3 regions of the uncultured Phascolarctobacterium sp. genome follow, and region 1 is predicted to be linked to each of the others. Evidence: a T-box and tRNA genes for the amino acid it is inferred to sense, from the RefSeq annotation. Region 1 holds a T-box; the other regions hold tRNA genes.
The links. The T-box of region 1 lies ahead of Q4G98_RS02700 (valine--tRNA ligase). A T-box ahead of a tRNA ligase gene usually reads a tRNA of that ligase, here a tRNA-Val.
Positions count from the first base shown of each region.

Region 1 (4,635 bases):
GAAGTCATGTCGGGTCTTGTGCTTGACGGCATTATCGGCGGTGTTGGTGCGGTACTTGGCTTTGTCCCGCAGATCTGTTTGCTGTTCTTGTTCCTGTCGTTTTTGGAAGACTGCGGCTATATGGCGCGCGTAGCTTTTATTATGGACCGTATTTTCAGGCAGTTCGGGTTGTCCGGCAAGTCATTCATTCCGATGCTGATCGGTACCGGCTGCAGTGTTCCCGGTATCATGGCTGCCCGTACTATTGAAAATGAGCGTGACCGCAAGCTGACGATCATGCTGACGCCTTTTATTCCCTGTAATGCCAAGCTGCCTGTATTTGCTTTATTTGCAGCGGCCTTTTTCCCCGAACAGTCCTGGGTCGGCCCTTCGATGTATCTCTGGGGTATAGTGATGGTAGTTGTTTCTGGTATTTTTTTGAAAAAGACTAAGGCCTTTGCTGGTGAACCGGCAAATTTTGTCATGGAATTACCTGCTTATCACTGGCCGCGTGTCAAAGATATTCTTATTCATACCTGGGAACGTGCCCGCGGCTTTATTGTTAAGGCCGGTACGATAATTTTCCTGGCCTCAGGCCTGGTATGGGTCCTGCAGTCGTTTGATTTTTCTTTTGAAATGGTAGAAGCGCAGGATAGTATGATGGCTGTGATCGGTCATTATCTGGCCCCGGTGTTTGCGCCGCTTGGTTTTGACAGCTGGCAGACAGCTTTTGCGGCTATTACTGGTTTCCTGGCTAAAGAGGTGGTTGTTTCCACTTTTGGTGTTTTGGCTGGTGTTGCTGAAGCAACTGAAGAAGATCCGACCTTGATCACTACTATTCAGAGCATGTTTACGCCTGCCAGCGCGTATGCCTTTATGATTTTCACTTTGCTGGCATCTCCGTGTTTTGCTGCTATTGGTGCTATCAGGCGCGAAATGGGCAGCTGGCACTGGACTTTCTTTGCCCTCCTATATCAAACAGGCCTGGCATATTGCATGGCATTGCTGATATACCAGATCGGCAGCAGGATGTAATAACTGTGCTGTAGTTTGATGTTTACTTTAAAAAACGCAGGCGATGCTGCCTGCGTTTTTTATTTTTTGCAGATATTTCACAATCGCCGCAGCCGCAGCAGGCATGGGGAGTTCGGGCCTAAGAGCGCTTTGTTTTTATACAAAAATCTTTGTAGTGGATTGTATTTTTACGTTTATTGTGGGAAAATATTAACTATTGATTGAGAAAAAGGTTTTGATACAGGGAATAGTTTTGTAAGGGGAGTAGGCTTGTGGAACCGATAAAACGACAAAAGAAAGAGACCGATCCAATATACACAGTCATGCTGATTCCGCACAAAGGGCGTGAACCCAGAAGTATTCATTTTCGCGTCAGTTTCTTAAAGAAACTGGGCGTTGTCTGCGGTATCGTTTGTCTGATTGGCGCCGGGGTTGTGCTGAAATCGTCGCACACTGTTTACAAAGCGCAGCAGAATGAACAGGAATTGCTGTCCTACAGAAGCGAAAAAGCTGTTCAGGAAGAGAAAATAGGTAAGCTGCTGCAGGAAAATGAAGCTATCGAAAAAGAAATGGCTGAGATTTCCAAGCTGGAAGAAGCAGTGCGGTGGGAGTTGGGAGAAAGCGGCGTCCAGCCGTCCCGTTCCGGTATCGACCGCAGCCAGTATCTGGGGCAGGGCGGACCGCAGTCGGCTAAGGTAGAGGCTGTTGATGTTTATGCTGCACAGAACAAAGTGCTGCAGGAAAAGGTCAAAGACAGAAAAGCGACCCTCAGTGATCTGCTGGGCAGATTACGCGAGCTGAATCAGCGTAAGGCGGCGATGCCGACGCTTTGGCCTACGAGTGGTGGTACGATCACTTCGTATTTTGGCGGCCGCAGCGATCCTTTTGGGAACAGGTCTTATGATTGGCATCCCGGTCTTGATATTGCCAACGATTATGGCGCTCCGGTCTATGCCAGCGCGTCCGGGACTATCGAAGAGGCCGGTTGGGTCTCAGGCTATGGCCGTTATGTAAGGATACAGCATGGCTATGGCTATGAAACTGCTTATGGGCATATGAGTGAGATCGCTGTCCGGTCAGGACAAAGCGTTACTAAAGGCGAAATCATCGGTTATGTTGGCAGTACTGGGTACAGTACTGGTCCGCATGTGCATTTTGAGGTACTGGTGAACGGACAGGTGACTGATCCGCTGGAATTAGTAAGATAATAAAAGGAGAAGGCCATGTTTGGAAAAAATAAAAAAGATGTAGTTGCAGTCAGTACTTTACCTTTGGAAGAGTTTGAATTTCTGCTCGGGAAGAATTCCATTTTATGCGGTAATTTGCAGACGAAGGGCGCGTCCCGTATCGATGGTAACTTTAAAGGGATTATCGTTTCGGAAAACGATGTCCTGATAGGTACGAGCGGCATGATAGAAGCAAATATTTTTGGGGAAAATGTTACGGTGGCCGGGCACGTCAACGGCAATATCGTGGCGCGCGGGACTTTAGAGATCCTGGCCTCCGGTGTTCTGAACGGAGATGTCAAAGCGGGTAATCTGGTGGTAGAGACCGGCGCCGTTCTGCGTGGCAATATTGGCGGTATTGAAGGCATCGAGAATCCGGAGCTGCCGCAGGCCCCTGTTACTGAAGAAAAATAAAATGCTGCCCCTGATATCTGCTGTAGATTTAGAAGAAATACTTGACACTGTAAGCTGCAATTGATAATATTGTAGTTGTCTAAATTTATATTTTAATGACGATGAACGGAAGTAGTAAAAGTACGGAGTTTACAGAGAGGATATGCCCGGCTGCAACATATCCAGCTTTATGGCTTTGAAGTCGTCCGCGAGTCGGTGAACTGAACAGAAGTAGGTTCATCCGTAGGCGCACGTTACGCGTTTCAAGTGTCCGGATCGGTTTTTGGCTTTAGATCTGGGAAAATAGGTGGTACCGCGGAATTTTTCGTCCTGTTCTTAATATGGAACAGGACGTTATTTATTTTTAGGAGGCTGTAAAATGGCAGAAGAACACAATATACCAAAGGTTTATGATCCGGCGTCAGTCGAGAAAAAATGGTATAAATATTGGGAAGAGCATCGTTATTTCCATGCTGAAGTAGAAGCTGACAAAAAGCCGTTCAGCATCGTGATCCCGCCGCCGAATATTACCGGTCAGCTGCATATGGGCCATGCGCTGGATAATACGCTGCAGGATATTTTGATCCGCTGGCATAGAATGATGGGCGATAATACTTTGTGGATGCCCGGTTATGACCATGCTGGTCTGGCTACGCAGATCAAGGTAGAGGAAGTTTTGAAAAAAGAAGAAGGCAAGACCAGGTATGATCTGGGCCGTGAGGAATTTATCAAACGCGTCTGGGAATGGAAGGACAAGTACGGCGACCGTATCATTGAGCAGCTGAAAAGCCTGGGTGTTTCCTGTGATTGGGAGCGCAAACGCTTTACGATGGACGAAGGCTGTTCACAGGCAGTGCGCGAGGTTTTTGTTTCTTTGTATGAAAAAGGACTGATCTACCAGGGCAGCCGTATCACTAACTGGTGTGTCAACTGCAATACCGCTTTAAGTGATATTGAGGTGGAACATGAAGATGATGCCGGCAATCTGTGGTATGTCCGTTATCCTGTTGTGGGTGAAGCTGATACCTATCTGACTATTGCCACTACCCGTCCTGAGACGATGCTGGGCGATACTGCCGTCGCGGTAAATCCTGAAGATCCGCGTTATGGGCATCTGGTCGGCAAAATGCTGCAGCTGCCGCTGACTGACCGTCAGATCCCTATCATTGCTGACAGCTATGTTGACCTGGAATTTGGTACCGGTGCTGTTAAGATCACGCCTGCTCATGACCCTAACGATTTTGAAATGGGGATGCGCCATAATCTGGAGAGCATCGTCGTTATCGGCATGGATGGGAATATGACTGAAGAAGCCGGGAAGTTTGCAGGACAGGAGCGGTATGAATGCCGCCGCAATCTGGTCAGCGAGCTGCAGGAAAAAGGCTATTTGGTAAAGATCGAAGAGCATAATCATGCTGTTGGGCATTGCCAGCGCTGCCGCAGCGTCATAGAGCCGTTGGTTTCCAAACAGTGGTTTGTGAAGATGGAGCCTTTGGTAAAGGCTGCTGTGGATTGCGTTGAGGATGGCAGGACGCAGTTTGTGCCTGAGCGTTTTACGAAAACCTATACCGGTTGGATGGAAAATATCCGTGATTGGTGTATTTCCCGCCAGATCTGGTGGGGACATCGGATCCCTGTATGGTATTGTGATGATTGCGGCGAGGTTATTGCGTCGCGTGTCGATATCGATAAATGTCCGAAATGCGGCGGCGCCGTGCATCAGGATGAAGATGCGCTGGACACGTGGTTCAGTTCGGCTTTATGGCCGTTTTCCACGATGGGCTGGCCTGAAAAAACGCCGCTGCTGAAGCAGTTTTATCCCACCAGTGTTTTGGTGACCGGTTATGACATCATCTTCTTCTGGGTAGCGCGGATGCTGATCATGGGCATGGAATTTATGAAGGATATTCCTTTTGATAAGGTCTTTATTCATGGTCTGGTGCGTGACAGTCAGGGACGTAAGATGAGTAAATCGCTGGGCAATGGTATCGATCCGCTGGAAGTTATCGAAAAGTATGGTGCT
Region 1 covers NZ_CATWDQ010000002.1:228,770-233,404, forward strand. Annotated here, with positions in the region: gene feoB (ferrous iron transport protein B) at 1-1,014, shown strand, start outside; gene Q4G98_RS02690 (M23 family metallopeptidase) at 1,266-2,201, shown strand; gene Q4G98_RS02695 (polymer-forming cytoskeletal protein) at 2,217-2,633, shown strand; T-box leader at 2,726-2,948, shown strand; gene Q4G98_RS02700 (valine--tRNA ligase) at 2,992-4,635, shown strand, end outside.

Region 2 (4,635 bases), on a different contig from region 1:
CAGAACTTTACTGCGCTGACCGCCGGAAAGCTCACTGACATCACGGTCCAGACCGATGCTGCCTAAGCCAAGACCGTTAGCTACTTCTTCGATCTTAGTATCTAAAGAGTAGAAACCGCTGTGTTCCAGTTCAGTTTGAAGTTCACCTACGGTATTCATCATTTTATCGATTTCTTCAGGAGATGCGTCAGCCATTTTATCATAAAGCTCCAGCATCTGCTTTTCTGCTTCGTACATATCGTTGAAAGCAGTGCGCAGGACCTCACGGATAGTTTTGCCGGCTTCCAGAGTACTTTGTTGGTCTAAATAACCAACAGTAACGCGTCCGGGCCATTCCACCTTGCCTTCGTCAGGTAGCAGATGACCTGTGACGATGTTGAGAAAGGTTGACTTGCCTTCACCGTTAGCGCCGACAAGACCGACATGTTCACCGCGCAATAATTTAAAAGAAACATTTTCCAAAATCTGGCGGCCGCCAAAAGTATGGGAAACATTAGTAACATTCAAGTAGCTCATACTAAACCTCTTTCATGAAAATATATGTTACAATTTTAACGTAAGTCATAGCGTTTTGTCAAAGCAGAAAACAGGATTTTACTTCGAAACGTCGAATAAAACAGTACTGAATTTAAAAGGAGGCTTTTATAATGCTGTGTGGAAATAAGCAGGACATAGAAAAAATATTGCCGTATGTTTCGGAAGGGCTGCAGAAGGCGTTACAATATATCCGGGAAACAAACTTTGCCGAACTGGCAAATGGTGAATATGAAATAGATGGCAGAAATGTGTTTGTGATAGTTAACACATATTTGACTGAACCCAAAACTGATAAGAAGCCTGAAGCGCATAATCAGTATATTGATGTGCAGTATCTGGGTGCTGGAGAAGAAATAATTTATTTTGCACCCAGAAGAGCGGAACATATTATTGTTGAAGATCATGCGGAAGAAAGCGACCTGCTGTTTTATGAAGAAATGGATGAAAAGGATCGCGTTGTTTTGCAGGCGGGGGATTTCGCAGTGTTTTTTCCCTGGGAATTACATCGGCCCGGCTGCAGTACAAAGAAGGAAGCACAAGCAGTGCAGAAAATAGTTGTTAAAGTCAAACTTAAAAATCAGTAATTTTTTCAAAAAAAGTGTTGACAAGATTACAAAATTGCCATATAATACCACTTGTGACGTTGAGAAACGTCAGTGACCTTCCCCGATAGCTCAATCGGTAGAGCACTCGGCTGTTAACCGAGTTGTTGTAGGTTCGAGTCCTACTCGGGGAGCCAACTGGCCGGTTGGTCAAGCGGTTAAGACACCGCCCTTTCACGGCGGTATCGGGGGTTCGATTCCCCCACCGGTCACCATTCGGGCGCTTAGCTCAGCTGGGAGAGCGTCTGCCTTACAAGCAGAATGTCGGCGGTTCGATCCCGTCAGCGCCCACCAGAAATCTAGCATATCCAAATTTTTTGGATATGCTTTTTTTATTTGATTTTTAAGAATAATTGCTTTCATAATGTTTTACAAAAGTAACAAACTAGCTGGAATGCGGTTAAAGAAGCTTTTTGGGTAACTTGCATTTCTGCCGCCTTTGTAGTAAAGTCAAATTAGCAATAAAAAGAACATTGATGTTAGGAGGCATAATTATGAAAAAAACTTTTCTTTCCAGTATTTATGAACGTCGTAGTATTTATGGTATCACAGATACTTCCCCGATCCCTAAAAATAAAATTGTAGCATTGGTAGAAATGCTGCTGGAGGATGTTCCTTCTGCTTTTAACTGTCAGAGTGCACGTGTAGTAGTACTGTTTGAGCAGGCACATAAGAATTTTTGGGATATTGTTATGAACATTTTGCGTGCGCGTGTACCTGCTGAAAAATTTGCTCCAACTGAAGCTAAAATAAACAGTTTTGCAGCCGGCTATGGAACGATCTTATACTTTGATGACGAAAGCGTTACAGAAACCTTTGCTAATAATTTTCCTACATATGCTGCTAATTTTAAGACATGGGCAGATCAGGCGAATGGTATGCTGCAGTTTGCTATCTGGACAGCTTTAGAGGAAGAAGGGCTGGGGGCAAATCTCCAGCACTATAACCCTATTATAGATGCTGAAGTAAAAGAAGTATTTAATATTCCAGACCAGTATCGTTTGATTGCGCAGATGCCGTTTGGGGCAAAAACGGCTGAGCCTGATGCTAAAGAAGTCATTTCCGGTTCGGAAAGGATGCGCATTTTAGAATAAGAATTTAAAATCCCCTCGTTAAAACGAGGGGATTTTTTTGAAAAGACATCCTTTTGACATTTAATGATGTTATACTAATAATATAATTATTTGTGGAGGTGCGACAGATGAAAATGTCACGAAAATTTATAACAGCCGGCGTAGCAGGATTTATGGCTCTGGGAATAGCTGTTTCAGCCTGGGCGGCTGAACCTAAAGTTACGGATCAGAAAATAAGGGACGGCGGCGTGACTGTTAATATTCCTGTTGTGAAGGGCGCCGCAGGCGGTGTGGCAGTTGATGACAGGATCAATATGGCAATTGATTTTAATATTGTGAAAAAATTGTATGCTTATTTGCCTGGCGGCAGTGGGTTGAGCCTGCAGGAAAATTATTATCCTGAATTTGACGGCTATGGCGGTGCTAAAGCCAGCCGCGAATTTGTAGCTGATATAGCAGGTTTTATCAATCATCAGCTGCAGAATCAGGCCCAAGCAGCTCATAAAGCCGGATCACATGTCAAACAGTATACGTTCGAAGGCAGATATCAGGTGCGGTTTAACAGTGAGGAACTGCTTTCTTTAGAACAGACTTATATGGATTATCTGGGTGGCGCTCATCCCAATACTTATTTGGACACGATCAATGTAAATTTAAAAACTGGCAAATTACTGAACTTGGGCGATATGTTTAAGGCAGGCAGCGATTATTTACCGCGGCTGAATGCTATTATCGCCAAGCAGATGGAAGAAGAAAGGCAGCAGAAAGGATTCTTCGATAAGACGGTTGAAGTGAACGGAACAGAAAATTTTTATATTACAGATAATGCTGATTTGGTTATAGTATATCCGCCTTATGCAATTGCTCCTTATGCTGCTGGTACGATTGAATTTGTTATACCAGTTAGTCAGGTTGCTGATATCTTTAATTTTAAATTAGAATAAAGGCTTGCTCTTTTTGCCCTGCTTTCGCAGGGCTTTTTTTATTTCTCGCTTAAGTAAACACTTTTATGATATAAATGACAGAGGTTTTTCAAATAATGTAAATGGTATTAGGCATAATAGTGCACATAGTTGAACTATTATTGAAAACATGAAAATGGATAGCTGGATATAATAAAATTAAGGTAAGTAATATCACAGAAGAATAAAAGTATGGTTGGTGAAATTATGTTTGGCGAGAAATTCAGACAAATAGGCTTAAAAATAGCCTATTACAGAAAAAGGAAAGCGTTGAAGCAGATGGAAGTAGCGGAGAAGGCGGGGATATCCTGTTCATATCTTTCAAAAATAGAAACAGGAAAAGTTCGTTATAGTCTTGCCGTGTTGATACAGATTGCCAAAGCACTGGAGATGGATCCAGGCGAACTGTTGACAGACAGCAGTGACTGCTAAGTTAAGCGAAAGAAAAGAGGTGTGAGAAAGTGGAAGAACCGAATTATAAAACAATAGGTATTAATATAAAAATTAAAAGGATTCGCCAGGGCATCAGCCAGGCTAAGCTGGCAAAGCTTTTAGGTGTATCGGCAGCTCATTTATGCAATATTGAGAATGGCAAAGTTAAAATAAGCCTGAAAATGCTCTATAAGCTTACCGGTTTTTTTAAGTGCAGTTTAGATGATTTATTGACTGTTTGAGATATTTAAAAATGTTGGTAAAAATTAAAGGCCGGCAATAGTTGTGGAATAAAAACTTCTATACTATCTGTTAGAAAATTGTATAATGTTTTTTTACCAAACCTCTATTATAAAATAGAGGTTTTTCTTTTTGAGTAGATAAAGATATAAAATTTCAAAAGATAATATTGAATGTAAAAATTATACGAATAGTGAAAAGGAATAAAAATAATATAAAAAGTAATTTTGAAACTTAAACTTAAAACAAAAACATATCCATTATGATAATATATAACCAATGCAACAAGAATACGTTTATTGAAAATAAATTTAAATATAATAAATTGTATAGTGTATTGAAAACATAAAGAAATTTATTGCAGACTATTCTGATAATTGTTAGTGTAATATTACAGATATTATATGTAGTAATTTTTTGATGCTCGTTTAAATAACGAAAAAATCTATTGATATAAATTAATGGAAGCTGAAAAATTAACTAATAAAATAAAAAAGATATAATTTATTTATTTCTGTGCACTAAAGAACACATATGTTAACTATTTATGAACACCTAAATATTAATAAAATGTGATAATATTATTAATAAAGTATAAAGAATAGCAAAGAAGGGATAAATAATTAACATCTTGGATTAGTATGGAAATGGGGATTTAAATGTTTTCAACAAAATTTAAACAATTAGGGTTAAAAATCCAATATTACAGACAAATGAGAAACATCAGCCAGGTAGAATTAGCTGATGAGGCAGGCATTTCACGTTCTTATCTGTCAAAAATAGAAACAG
Region 2 covers NZ_CATWDQ010000006.1:98,889-103,523, forward strand. Annotated here, with positions in the region: gene Q4G98_RS06705 (ABC-F family ATP-binding cassette domain-containing protein) at 1-516, opposite strand, end outside; gene Q4G98_RS06710 (YhcH/YjgK/YiaL family protein) at 648-1,121, shown strand; tRNA gene Q4G98_RS06715 (tRNA-Asn) at 1,201-1,276, shown strand; tRNA gene Q4G98_RS06720 (tRNA-Glu) at 1,280-1,354, shown strand; tRNA gene Q4G98_RS06725 (tRNA-Val) at 1,358-1,433, shown strand; gene Q4G98_RS06730 (nitroreductase family protein) at 1,634-2,233, shown strand; gene Q4G98_RS06735 (DUF3298 and DUF4163 domain-containing protein) at 2,341-3,156, shown strand; gene Q4G98_RS06740 (helix-turn-helix domain-containing protein) at 3,367-3,606, shown strand; gene Q4G98_RS06745 (helix-turn-helix domain-containing protein) at 3,636-3,848, shown strand; gene Q4G98_RS06750 (helix-turn-helix domain-containing protein) at 4,506-4,635, shown strand, end outside.
Region 2: it encodes a tRNA-Val, which carries the amino acid that the T-box ahead of Q4G98_RS02700 (valine--tRNA ligase) is inferred to sense. The anticodon was not compared.

Region 3 (4,635 bases), on a different contig from region 1:
TAAAATCGATCGTCCCATCATGGATCAGTTTACCACCGTTCAGCACATGATAACCGATCGAATCCTCTGCAGCCCCCTGGAAATTATCATTGCTGAGCGTCAGGCTGCTGGTCAGCAGAGACGCACCATCATTAGCACTTTGATGTAGGCCGTCCAGATCATAATAATAACCGTCGACTTTGGCGACAACGTTATTCTTCCCGCTCAGTTTGATCTGCGTATCTTTGCCAATCGTGGCCTGCGCGCCGCCTTCCACCCGGATACCCATACTGTCTTCACCACTGATGATCATTTCCACTTTATCGATCGTCAGCTGGGTCGGGTTTGTATTACCTAATGTGGCACCGCCTGTTGCTACAAACAGCGAAGATTTATCGGAATTATTAGAATCCAAAGCGATTTTAGCTGGATTTCCCGGGTCATTCAGCAATTCACCAACGTCAAAGGTAGCGCCTCTTTCAACTCTGAATAAAACTGACTCCACACCTTTAACTAACAGTTCCTGGCTTGAATTATATTTTAAATTCGATTCACTGACATTACCGGAAAGCAGCACGCCGATCTGCTTCGTTTTATCAGAGGCGAAAGTGATCTGCGAATCTCCTTCAATTGAAGCAATACCGCCATTACGGATATGCAGGCCGATACCTTTGTCCGTATTGATGTTGATATTACTGTCTACCAGTGTAAGCTTGGGCGTACCTGGGTCAGAATTATTTTCATCCGAATGCGAGCCGTCGACAAAAACGCCGTAAGTCACGCCGCCAGATTCAGAATTAAGATTGACATCACCTTTTAAAGTAACATCTGCATAATTTCTGACCTCCAACCCGGTACCGCCAACATCGTTCAAAGTAATGCTGCTGTTGATCTCCACCGGTTTAGTGTCATAGTCCTTAACATTTTCGACCAGGATCGCCGTATTATTATTAGCCCTACTTGCATCCAGGCCATTCCGATCTTTCTCTTTATTTAAAATGATCTCCGCACCGGCATAATCCTTATAAACGGCATCGCCACTGATACGAACGCCTACTACCTCTACCTGGCTGCCGGCGATATAGATCGTCCCCTGATTTTCAAAGGAACCGCCTTCGATATTGATCCCGGTATACGGTCTGCTGACGCCGCTGCTGATATTCGACACTGCGGCTTTCGGCGTTGACGGATCGTCCCACTGGTCTTTACTGGTATAACCGATATAGATATTCGAATTGCTCAACCCTTCATAATTGGAACCGGTGGTGATCGAAACTACTGTTTTACCACTGCCAACAACATCGCTGGCATTAGTGACCTTAGCGCCATTAGTAGCACTGACACTGCCGTTGATCGTACCCTCGTTTTTGATCTTTGAATACTCGCCGGTAAAAGACACATCGCCTTTGATCACAGCAGTGCCGGTATTGAGCAGCGCACTGCCATTCTTACCTATGACGCTGCCGGTGATTTCGCCGTCATTAGTTATCTGGCTCTTATCTGCACTGACATAACCGTTGACTTTATTAGTGTTATTCAAAGTGCCGTTTGCGATCGTAGTATTGCCGATCTCACCCTTGTTGTCGATCTTACCTTTATCCAGAATGATCGAACCTTTTATTTGGCCGGTCGCACTGACATTAATATCCATATTTACAGCATCAACAGCCGTTGTCACGCCTTTAAGCGTACCATTGACATTCAGAGTATTGGACCCACTTGTACCGGAAGTATCAAAATCACCTTTGATGATCGTACCGCCGCTGTTATTGCCATCAATGACCACACCTTCTTTGATATTGATCTCCGAATTGGAATCATGTACACCAACAAAATAATTATCACTGGTAGAAGCAGTACCAATATCGCCGTCTTTGATAGACTTATCTGCAATCTCCTGCAGCTTCTGCTGATCCCAGTTATATTTATAACTGGCATCGACCTCGCCGGTGATAGTATACATTTGGCCGGCCCATTCATCATAAAAAGCCTGCACCTGTTCCTGATTCATCAGCCGGGTCTTTTCATCTTTCTGGATAAATTTGATCAGCTCATCATTATATTTATTGGCGCTTTCAGCGTCATGAACATCAAAAGTGCCGAACGGCGTCGAAACTATACCGCCCCAGGTAACATTACCCTTGACCATACTTGATGAAATACTCTTACTGGTATCTTTAAATTCGGTGCCAACGTCTTCACTGCCGCCGGTCTTGTAAGAAATAGAAGTATTGAAATTCAGTTCGGCACCATCACGAACGTCAAAAACACCGGACCCGTTTTTAGAAACAGCCTCCAGCTCATAAACAGTAGCAGGATCGCCGTTACCATTTACATCCAAAACCGTACCGCTGCCAGTGACCTGCACGATATGCAGATTGTCATGCTGCTGCGGGTCATTCACCGGATCATCAGAAGTCGGCTTATCGTAACTGATCGTGATCGGGCTTTCCGGCAAACCTAATTCATTTTGGCTGTAAACCAGATCCTTTTTGACATTTATCTGCAGTTCCTTCCCGGAAATAGCGTCTTTATAGGTTTCCTGCCCCCGTGAATACTGCAGCACTTCACCTGCGGGACTCTCAAATATTTTTTTTACATCTTCAGCGGACATTACCAGTTTATTGCTTGAATTACTGCAGACGTCCTTCAAAGCCTGTTCTTTGGACTGTAATTCATCCCATGCTGCATTCATTGCCGTTTCTAATTCCGGCGAGTTGTCATCATCGAACGCTGCCTGCGCCAATGCATAAGCATCGGCAGCATTCTTATAAGCATTGTATGGTGCCTCATAGGTAGCGGAAAACAGGCTATTTATCGTATCCTCCGAGTCATAGACCTCCCGTTCTACATGCTTACCGGTTTCAACTTTATTAAAACCGTCCGTTGTCAGATTCAGCGTATTATCATTACCGCTGCTAACCGATACCGGTGCACTGCCACCACCTGATATTGTAATTTCTGGCACAGTATATTCTGCGCCATAGGCAGTATTACCCAACCTTAAACAGGCCAGCACTGTAAGTGCCAGCATCTTTTTTGAAACAAACCCTCTCTTTTTCAATTTTTTTACCCCCTAATTTGAAATATTCCCCTAAAAAACTTTTCCCCACTACGAATACTAGCAGAAAAATTTTTACTTGTAAACTATAAGCTAATAAATTGTTTTAAATATTAATTTATTATTTAATACGCACCATTGTTTTGTTTATAAATTTTAGTTCGTAAATTTCAAGCATAGGAAATAAAAAAAATACTTGCCAAACAGCTTATTTTCGTGTATTCTATATAAGCAACATTACGACGGCCCATTAGCTCAGTTGGTAGAGCACCTGACTCTTAATCAGGGTGTCGTAGGTTCGAGGCCTACATGGGTCACCAAAACTGGCCGGTTGGTCAAGCGGTTAAGACACCGCCCTTTCACGGCGGTATCGGGGGTTCGATTCCCCCACCGGTCACCATTCGGGCGCTTAGCTCAGCTGGGAGAGCGTCTGCCTTACAAGCAGAATGTCGGCGGTTCGATCCCGTCAGCGCCCACCATTTTTTATTTTGGCAGAAGTTTATGTAGCCCCCACCAATGGCCCGGTGGTTCAGTTGGTTAGAATGCCGCCCTGTCACGGCGGAGGTCGTGGGTTCGAGTCCCATCCGGGTCGCCATTTTTGCCTCGGTAGCTCAGTTGGTAGAGCAAAGGACTGAAAATCCTTGTGTCCACAGTTCGATTCTGTGCTGAGGCACCACAAAAACGCAAAAGCCTTTCTTCATAAAAGAAGAAAGGCTTTTTTACTTTATTAATAAAATAATAAAGCCATTGTCTCATAAGAAACAATGGCTTTTGCTTTTATCCGGTTCAGGCTTTCACAAAATTATTCCCATTAAGCGAAACCTCTTCATATCCCTTCCCTTGCTGAATGATCTTCTTCCAGGCTTCTGCCGCATTTAGATTCTCAATATTTGACACATAAACTCCTTTTTCAAAATAATACCATTTACTGTCGTTAGGATTATAAACATAATTAGCTGTCCAGTCCCCAGAATTTTGAAATTTACCATTCGCATTAGCATAGACTAAAAGCCCCTGACCGTTATCATACGAATGAAATTTAAAATATACCGTATCATCACCATTAACACCTTTGCCTTCTATCCAGACATTATATCCATTTTCAGCAAGATATTTGTTAAAAGCTTCCCTAAGATAATCATTTTTTCCAAGTATACCAGAAAAATCCTTTCCAAAAAGTTCTTTCAACGCCTCGTTATTTATAGAACCGTCAGAATTTTTGATGCTGTTTAACATCTTTTCATACATCGAATTAATGCTGGCCATAACAGAAGAATCGCCTACATGCACATCACATACCACACCATTACCGCTATAGGTTGTCGCAGCATAATATTTGCCATTATCTGCACACCCGGGAATAAAATTGAAGTATTTATTCTCATTATTTTCTTTTTGAGTCACCTCTGCCAAAAAGGCTGTCAGGTCCCCGCTGTATCCCTGTGCCTGCTGGGCATGGAACATCCTTAAAATCTGCGTTCGATTAGCCAGGCATTCCTTTTTGGCCGCTTCCTCACGCGCTTCCATAAAATACGGTATCGCCAGTCCTGCCAAAATTCCCAGCACTGCTATTACAATTACTAATTCCACTAATG
Region 3 covers NZ_CATWDQ010000004.1:155,526-160,160, forward strand. Annotated here, with positions in the region: gene Q4G98_RS05375 (autotransporter outer membrane beta-barrel domain-containing protein) at 1-3,043, opposite strand, end outside; tRNA gene Q4G98_RS05380 (tRNA-Lys) at 3,285-3,360, shown strand; tRNA gene Q4G98_RS05385 (tRNA-Glu) at 3,366-3,440, shown strand; tRNA gene Q4G98_RS05390 (tRNA-Val) at 3,444-3,519, shown strand; tRNA gene Q4G98_RS05395 (tRNA-Asp) at 3,559-3,635, shown strand; tRNA gene Q4G98_RS05400 (tRNA-Phe) at 3,641-3,716, shown strand; gene Q4G98_RS05405 (prepilin-type N-terminal cleavage/methylation domain-containing protein) at 3,827-4,635, opposite strand, start outside.
Region 3: it encodes a tRNA-Val, which carries the amino acid that the T-box ahead of Q4G98_RS02700 (valine--tRNA ligase) is inferred to sense. The anticodon was not compared.